Regions from separate parts of the Streptomyces sp. NPDC060366 genome, predicted to be linked through region 1. Evidence: riboswitches for the same ligand, from Rfam matches in the RefSeq annotation. Region 1 holds a riboswitch; the other holds the start of a gene.

The links. A riboswitch is a leader RNA that binds a small molecule or an ion and turns the genes downstream of it on or off. The one in region 1 is predicted to bind cyclic di-AMP.
Region 2: another riboswitch for cyclic di-AMP. It lies ahead of ACFWHU_RS12620 (M23 family metallopeptidase); the one in region 1 lies ahead of ACFWHU_RS03660 (transglycosylase SLT domain-containing protein).

What each region holds. Positions count from the first base shown of each region.
Region 1 covers NZ_JBHXDC010000001.1:863,339-867,296, forward strand. Annotated here, with positions in the region: gene ACFWHU_RS03645 (YeeE/YedE family protein) at 1-499, shown strand, start outside; gene ACFWHU_RS03650 (alpha/beta fold hydrolase) at 532-1,380, shown strand; gene ACFWHU_RS03655 (hypothetical protein) at 1,402-1,662, shown strand; gene ACFWHU_RS03660 (transglycosylase SLT domain-containing protein) at 1,850-2,593, opposite strand; cyclic di-AMP (ydaO/yuaA leader) riboswitch at 2,598-2,758, opposite strand; gene ACFWHU_RS03665 (right-handed parallel beta-helix repeat-containing protein) at 3,197-3,958, opposite strand, start outside.
Region 2 covers NZ_JBHXDC010000004.1:17,057-21,014, reverse strand. Annotated here, with positions in the region: gene ACFWHU_RS12630 (MerR family transcriptional regulator) at 1-454, shown strand, start outside; gene ACFWHU_RS12625 (PP2C family protein-serine/threonine phosphatase) at 591-1,997, shown strand; cyclic di-AMP (ydaO/yuaA leader) riboswitch at 2,294-2,448, shown strand; gene ACFWHU_RS12620 (M23 family metallopeptidase) at 2,460-3,524, shown strand; gene ACFWHU_RS12615 (PrsW family intramembrane metalloprotease) at 3,591-3,958, opposite strand, start outside.

The DNA.
Region 1 (3,958 bases):
CGCACTGGCGCTGGCCGTGCTGGGCGCCGGCGTGCTGCTGGTGTCCGGCGGTCCCTGGGGTGTCACCAGCGCGTTCAGCCTGTGGGGCTCGCGGGTGGTCGACGCGCTCGGCGGCAACCCCGCCAACTGGTCGTTCTGGCAGCAGCCGGGCAATGCCGAGATGTTCGCGGGGCCCGTACTGAAGGACAAGAACAGCCTGACCGACATCGGCATCATGATCGGCGCCGCTGTCGCCGCCTCGCTCGGCGGGACATGGGCGCTGCACCGGGGCATCCCCGGCCGTACCGCCGTGGCGGCGGTGCTCGGCGGCGTACTCATGGGGATCGGCGCGCGACTGGCGGGCGGCTGCAACATCGGCGCCTACCTCGCGGGCATCGCGTCGGGCAGTCTGCACGGCTGGATCTGGGGCGCGACCGCCCTGCTCGGGACATGGGCCGGGCTACGGCTGCGCCCGCTGTTCGCGCTGGGCAACCCCAAGCCGGGGGACGGGATCTGCTGAGCGGGGCCGACCGCGCGCCGTAGGCTGAGCCGGTGGTCATCGAACAGGACGTGGAGCTGAGCGACGGGCGCACGCTGCGGACGTACGACAGCGGTGGCGGCGCCAAGGGCGCGGGCGGGGACGCGGACGGGCTGACCGTCGTCTGGCACCACGGTTCGCCGCAGACCGGCGTCCCGCTGGAGCCGCTGCTCACGGCGGCGGCGGCGCGCGGGATCCGCCTGGTGTCGTACGGCCGCCCCAGCTACGGGGGTTCGAGCCCGCTGCCGGGCCGGAACGTGGCATCGGCCGCCGCCGACGTGGAGCGGATCGCGGACGCGCTCGGCGTCGGGTCGTTCGCCACGATGGGGGCGTCCGGTGGTGGGCCGCACGCGCTGGCGTGCGCCGCGCTGCTGCCGGACCGGGTGACGGGCGTCGTCTGCCTGGCGGGCATCGCGCCGTACACGCGGGACTTCGACTGGTACGAGGGAATGGTGGCGCCCGGCGGTCTGCGCTCCGCCGCCGACGGGCGCGAAGCGCGCGAACTGTACGCGGCGACGGACGAGTTCGACCCCGCGAGCTTCACCTCCGCCGACTTCGCCGCGCTGGCGGGCCCGTGGTCGTCGCTGGGCGACGACGCGGTGAAGGCGGGGCAGGCCGGGCCCGACGGGCTGATCGACGACGACGTCGCCTTCGCCACCGCGTGGGGCTTCGACCTTGCGGAGGTGGCCGCGCCCGTACTGCTCGTGCAGGGCGGCCGCGACCGCGTCGTACCACCCGCGCACGCCGGGTCGATGCTCGCCGGACTTCCTCGGGCGGAGCTGTGGGTACGGCCCGATGACGGGCACGTCTCGGTCCTCGACACATGCCCGTCGGCGATGGACTGGCTGCTGGCTCGGCGGTAAGCCCCGGGTGGTGCGGAGCCGGTGACCGGTTCGCCGGTGCCGTCGGGCTTCACGGCCGACAAGGTCCCGGCGGGCCCGGTCACGGACGTACGGGCGCCGGAAGTCCTGGCGTACGCCTGGCACCCGGAGGGCGAGGTCCGCTGGGAGCTGCGCGCCGGGACGGGGCACGGGCCCCGGCTGGTCCTCACCCAGACGGGCCCGCACGACTTCGACGCGGAGGCGGCGGGGGTGGCGTGGCGGGCACGGGTGGAGGCTTTGGCGGCGGGGCTGCTCGACGTCTAGGCGGTGGCGTGGGCCGGGTCCGTCCGGCGGCCGGTTCGTCCTCAATCGCCGGACGGGCTCTTATTGAGCCCGTCCGGCGATTGAGGACACAGAACCAAGCCGGTCCGGCGATTGAGGACAGCCGGAGGCCGGGCGGGCTGCTTCGCGCAGCCTGCCCGGCCTCTGGGTCACGCGGTGACCGTGCCGATTAGTACGGGCCGTTCACGTTGTCGATCGAGCCGTAGCGGTCGGCCGCGTAGTTGCACGCCGCCGTGATGTTGGCGACCGGGTCGTAGCTGTCGGTCGACGTGCCGGGCACGTGGTACGCCTCGAAGGTCGGGGCGATGACCTGGAGCAGACCCTTCGACGGGGTGCCGGCCGCAGCGTTGGAGTCCCAGTTGTTGATGGCCTGCGGGTTGCCGCCGGACTCGCGCATGATGTTGCGGTGGATCCCGTCGTACGAACCGGGGATGCCGTTCTGCGCCATGACGTCCAGCGCCTCGCGGATCCAGCCGTCGAGGTCGTTGGTGTACGACTTCGCGGCCGTCTCGACGGCTTCGGTGGTCTCGCCCGACGCCTTCTTCTCGGTCGACGCGGTCGGGGCCGCGGCCTTCGGCTTGCCCGAGAGCTTCAGCTTCAGGCCGGGGTGTATCAGCGACGGGTTTTCGCCGACGGTGGCGCGGTTGGTCTTGTACAGCGCCTTCCAGCCGCCGCTCACGGAACGGGCGTCCGCGATCTTGGCCAGCGATTCACCCTTCGAGACGGTGTGGGTGACCTTCGCGGCGGCAGTGGCGGCAGTCGGGGCCTTGACGGCCTGCGGGGCGGGCGCGGCGCCCGCCGTGGTGGCGGTCACCAGGGGCAGCGCGAGTGCGGCGCTGCCCGTGCCGAGGGCGATGAGGCGGCGGGCGAGCGGGCTGGTGCGGGAACGGCGGTGCTTACCCTCTGCGGGCATGACGAAATCCTCTCCGTCGCCTGCGAGGTGAGCTGTCGGGTTCGGGCGGGAGATGCCCGGCCGCGCTGTTGGCGCGGCTTCACCCCGAGCCGGTCCGGCATTGCCGGATCGGCGACTTACCTGGGTCCCCCGCTCCTGCCGTACGTGAATGGGTGGGTGCGGTTTCCGAGCAGCGGCAGGATTCGGCGTTCCGCCCGGAATGACGAGAACGTAAGCGAGAACGTCCGAGCGAAACAAGTCCTGAATTCACCGCGTCCCGCCATTCGCTGATCAAACGGCGGGCAATTCGAATTCCCGTCCGTCGGTACAAGCCTCAACTTTCCCTTCCCGCACGGGAGGTGGGAACGGGCGCGGGAGACACCTCCCACTGAACCTGTGACACACATCACGAGGTTTCGATGCAACCGCTCGACGACAACACCGCCCAGAAAGGGACAAGTTAGCCGCTGAGTACACATAACACCCGCCCGACAAAGCGGACAAACTAGAGCTTTTCCATCGATCGCGAATAGTCCTGAATGCGCAAAAAGCGCCTTCCGTACGGCTCCCCTCACAGAGCCGTACGGAAGGCGCCGAGCGGGCTCCCGCCCTGCCGATTTCGTGTCAGTCGGCCGCTTGCCTGATGCCCGGGCCGCCCGTGATCACAAAGCTCGATCCCGGCTCGACCAGGACGTCTCCCTCGGCCGAGTTGGTGATGGTCACGTCCGTCAGCGTCGCGTTGCCACGCGCGCCGCCCATCGCGAGGATGCCGGAGCCGTTGTTGGACTTGTCGATCGACACGTTGCTGATTTCGACGTCCGGTACGTTGCCGCTGCCGTTCTTGAACTGAATGCCGTCATACGTGGAGTCGGAGATCTCGGTGTCCCTGATCTTCACCCCGGTGATGTCGCGGCTCGCCGGGAAAATGGTGATCGCGCCGAACTCCTGGTCCTCGTTCCAGAAAGCGCCGCCCGTGCGGTGCAACGCGTTTCCGGTGAGCAGGGTCTCGCCCGAGAAAGGCAGCGGGTCGTGATCCGTCGCGAGCATGATTCCCGGGTAGTTGGCCGTGTCGGCGATCAGGTTGTTCTGCACCTTGTTGCCGTAACCGCCGTATATCGCGACCCCGTTGGCCCGCCAGGGCAGCTGAATGGTGTTGTTGGTGAACGAGTTGTCGTGCGCGATGTCCACCGCCGGGTCCTTGACGTATCGATTGGCCCAGACGGCGAGCGAATCGTCACCCGTGGTGCGGAAGGAGGAATTGTCCACCTGCGAATTGCGTGTGCCGTTGCTGAAGTTGATGCCGTCGGCGTACGTGTTGCGGATCCGCATGCCGCTGAACTCGAGGCCGTCGGCGGGGCCCCAGAGCGCCGGGATGTTGTCGTAGTC
Region 2 (3,958 bases), on a different contig from region 1:
CTCGGTGCGGACCACTCTCCACAAGACCGAGAACGGAGGAGAGCTGATGGCCGAGGAGATTCTCGACGGCTTCGATCACACGCGCTACGAGCGTGAGGTGACCGAGCGGTGGGGCCGGGACGCGTACGAGAAGGGGGACCGCTGGTGGCGTTCGCTGAGCGAGAGCGAGCGGAAGGAGTTCATGGGCCGGCACGAGGACATCGCCCGGGACTGGGGCCGGGCCAGGAAGGACGGCCGCGCCCCCGACAGTGAGGAGGCGCAGGCCCTCGCGCGCCGCCACTACGAGTGGCTGTCGACCACGTCGAACGTCGGCAAGTCGTATGTCATCGGGGTCACCGCGATGTACGTCGACGACCCGCGCTTCGGCCGGAACTACGACAAGTACGAGGAAGGCGCGGCCGTGCTCGTACGGGACGCGATGAAGGTGTACGCCGAGCGCCATCTCACCGACTGACGGCCGCCCCGGCGGCCGGGCCCCGCCGATAGCCCAGTCGGTCGATGGCCGGGTAGCCGCCGGACGCGGAAAGAGTCAGCCTGGGAAGTGCGCGGTACCGTGCGCAGCCGTCGGCGGACCGGGCAGGAGACGACTGGTGGGGCACCTGAGAGACAACGGAGACGACGGGACGGCACGCGGCGGGAGCGACGACCGTTCCGCCGAGGGTGCCGCCCGCCGTCGCCTGTCCGCCAGGACCAGGCTCCGCAGTCTCAGGAACAGCGTCGAGCGCGGGATCCGGCGTAGCCTCCGGCGCGCCGACGCCGGCTTGGGTGAGGCGAGCCGGCCGCCGGAAGACCCCGACTGGGACGACTCCTTTTCCCCCGGCGGGCGTCCCTCCGGCTCCGGTTTCGACCGCCCCCGCAGGGCCAGGCGGCGGCGCGCCCGGCACCGCGCCCGCTCGCCGTATCCGATCGTGGAACTCCTGCCCGGCCTGATCATCGTGGTGGCGATCGTGCTGGACCAGGTGACCCCGACAGCCTTTACGGCTTCCCCGCTCTTCGCGGCGGCGCCGCTGGTGGCCGCCCCGTTCTTCTCGCTCGCGCGCACCCTCGTTGTCGGCATCGTGTCGACCCTGGTCTTCCTGGGGCTGCATCTCGGGACGGGGAATCTGCAGGACACCGCGACGATCAGTCAAGCGCTGAACGTCTTCACGGTCTCCGTCCTCGCGCTGGCCATCAACGGGGTCGTACGCCGCAGCGGTGAACGTCTCGCCTCGGCGCGGGTCATCGCCGAGGCGGCCCAGCGCGCCGTGCTGCCCACACCCGCCGCCCGCATAGGCGGGCTGCACATCGCCGCGCGTTACGAGGCGGCCGAGGAGGGCGCGTTCATCGGCGGTGACCTGTTCGCCGTCCAGGACACGGCGTACGGGGTACGGCTGGTGGTCGGTGACGTACGCGGCAAAGGCATGGGCGCCGTCGAGACCGTGGCCGTCGTCATCGGCGCCTTCCGCGAGGCCGCCGAGCAGGAGAGTTCGCTCGAAGGGGTCGCGCAGCGGCTGGAGCGGGCACTGGCGCGCGAAGGCACCCGGCGCAGCGGGATCGATTTGTTCGAGGGCTTCACCACCGCCGTCCTGGCGGAGATCCCGCATGTCGAGGGCATGGTGCGGGTGGTCAACCGCGGGCACCCGGAGCCGCTGGTGCTCGCCGCCGACGGCGCGCTGACGGTGCTTGCCCCCTCCGACCCGGCGCTGCCGCTCGGGATGGGCGAGCTGGGGGCCTGGCCGGACCGGGCGGACGAGGTCCCGTACGTGTCCGGGTCGACGCTCCTGCTCTACACGGACGGTCTCACCGAGGCGCGCAACGCGGCGGGCGTCTTCTACGACCCGCGCGAACGGCTGGCGGGACGGATCTTCCCCGGCCCCGACGAGCTGCTGGAGGCGATCGTCGGCGACGTACGGCTGCACACCGGCGGCGGCAGTACGGACGACATGGCGCTGCTGGCCGTCAGCCGGCCCACCGCGCGGCAGCCGGAGCGGCGCAGAACGATGCCCGTCGTGCCGTGAGGCGGCTCGTCGCGCCGCCCGCCCCGCACCCCGTCGTGCCGTGATGTCATCTCGACCGGCACGCTGTGTAGTTGAGGCGCACCGCTCCGCATAACATTTGACGCACCGTCAGTTCGAGTGTGTGATCGCACACGGCCTAAGAGTCGATCAACTCGCCCGATTACGCCCGCTTGTGGCCCGGTTGATCCCGGCCGTCATCGCTAACGATCACCCGGAACAGCTTGGAATAAGCCCCGGTCGTCTATTAACGTTCGATAACGCAGCGCGGTTGTCCCAGCCGTCGAAAGAGACGGCACCGTGCGCACGCGCCGAATTCCGCAAGGAAACCGGGGAACCACCAATTGGGGTGAATCGGGCGCCTCTTGCTGCCTCGTGCGGTCAAGAACGCTCGTAGGAGACCTTCCTGCTCCGAACCCGTCAGCTAACCCGGTAGGCGAGAAGGAAGGAAAGGAGAGCGCCCCAGTGGCGTCCAACAGGCCTGCCCCCGAAGCCTCAGCCCCGGCCCATTTCGGCCCCGGCAGCCGGCTCACCGGCACCGATCACAGCAACGGCGAGGCGAACAGGGACTGGGAGGAGTGGAATCCCACCGCGGACTCCATCCGTCCCGTACGCGGCAAGCACCGTGTCGCCAAGCAGCGCAACGCTCTCGCCCGCAGCTCCACGGTCCTCGGAGTAGGCGTCATCGCCGCGGTCGGCGCGGGAGGCATCGCCTCCGCCCAGGACAAGCCCGCGGTCTCGATATCACTTCCCGACGCGATCTCGGACAGTTTTCCCGACGCCAAGTCTCTTCCCGGCGTCGGGTCTTTCATGTCCGACGGGGACAAGAAGAACGACGAGACGCCCTCCCCGCTCACCACGGCGGCCCTCACCGCCGCTGACGCCCAGCAGGGCACCACCGACTCCGGCGAGGCGCTGCGCGCCCGGATCCTCCAGCAGGCCGAGCAGCAGCAGGCCGAGGCCGACGCCGCCCAGAAGGCGAGCGCCGAGACGGCCGCCGCCGAGACGGCCGCGGCCGAGGCCAAGAAGCAGCAGACCGACGCGCAGGAGAAGGCCGCCGAGGCGAAGCGCAAGGCCAAGGAAGCGGCGGAGGCCAAGGCGGAGAAGGAGCGTCTGGAGAAGCTGGCCGCCAGCTTCTCGCTGCCCACCTCCTCGTACACGCTCACCTCCACCTACGGCCAGACCGGCTCCATGTGGTCCTCCGGCCAGCACACCGGCCTGGACTTCGCGGCCCCCACGGGCACGCCCACCAAGGCCGTGCACAGCGCGACCGTCAAGTCGGCCGGCTGGTCGGGGTCCTACGGCTACCGCGTCGTGCTGGAGCTCGAAGACGGTTCGGAGATCTGGTACGCCCACCTGTCCTCGATGACGGTCAGCGCCGGCCAGAAGGTCACCACCGGCGAGACCATCGGACGCGTGGGAGCCACGGGCAACGTCACCGGCCCGCACCTGCACCTGGAGGTGCACACCGCGGGCGGCAGCGGGATCGACCCGCTGAGCTGGCTGCGCAGCAAGGGCCTCGCCCCCTGACCGGATCCGGACCAGGGTCGGATGATCCGGCCCTGTCCCCTCCGGCTTGATCCGAAGAAGCAGGACTCAGCTCCGATACGGGTTGTAGCCGCCGTAGTCGATGTACGGCGGCGGCGTCCACACCCGCCCCGTCGCCCGCGCCGCGTAAGCCAGCGCGGGCGACGCTATTTCCCGGCGCTGCCACATGTGGTGCAGCAGCTCCTGCTCGCGCTCGACGTAGTCCGGGCCCGCCGTGCCGCGCCCCGCCCGGTGGCGCAGGAACGCCAGGGACGTCGCGAACGCCTCGTACTCACCGACCGTGCGGGCCGCGTCGGCCCCGTAGCCGCGCCCCGCGACGGTGCGCGCGATCGAGCGCGCCCGCATCGAGGACAGGGCGAGCGGCTCGGTCTCGGCGAGCCAGCCGGCCGCCGCGTACGCGGGCAACTCGGCGGCGA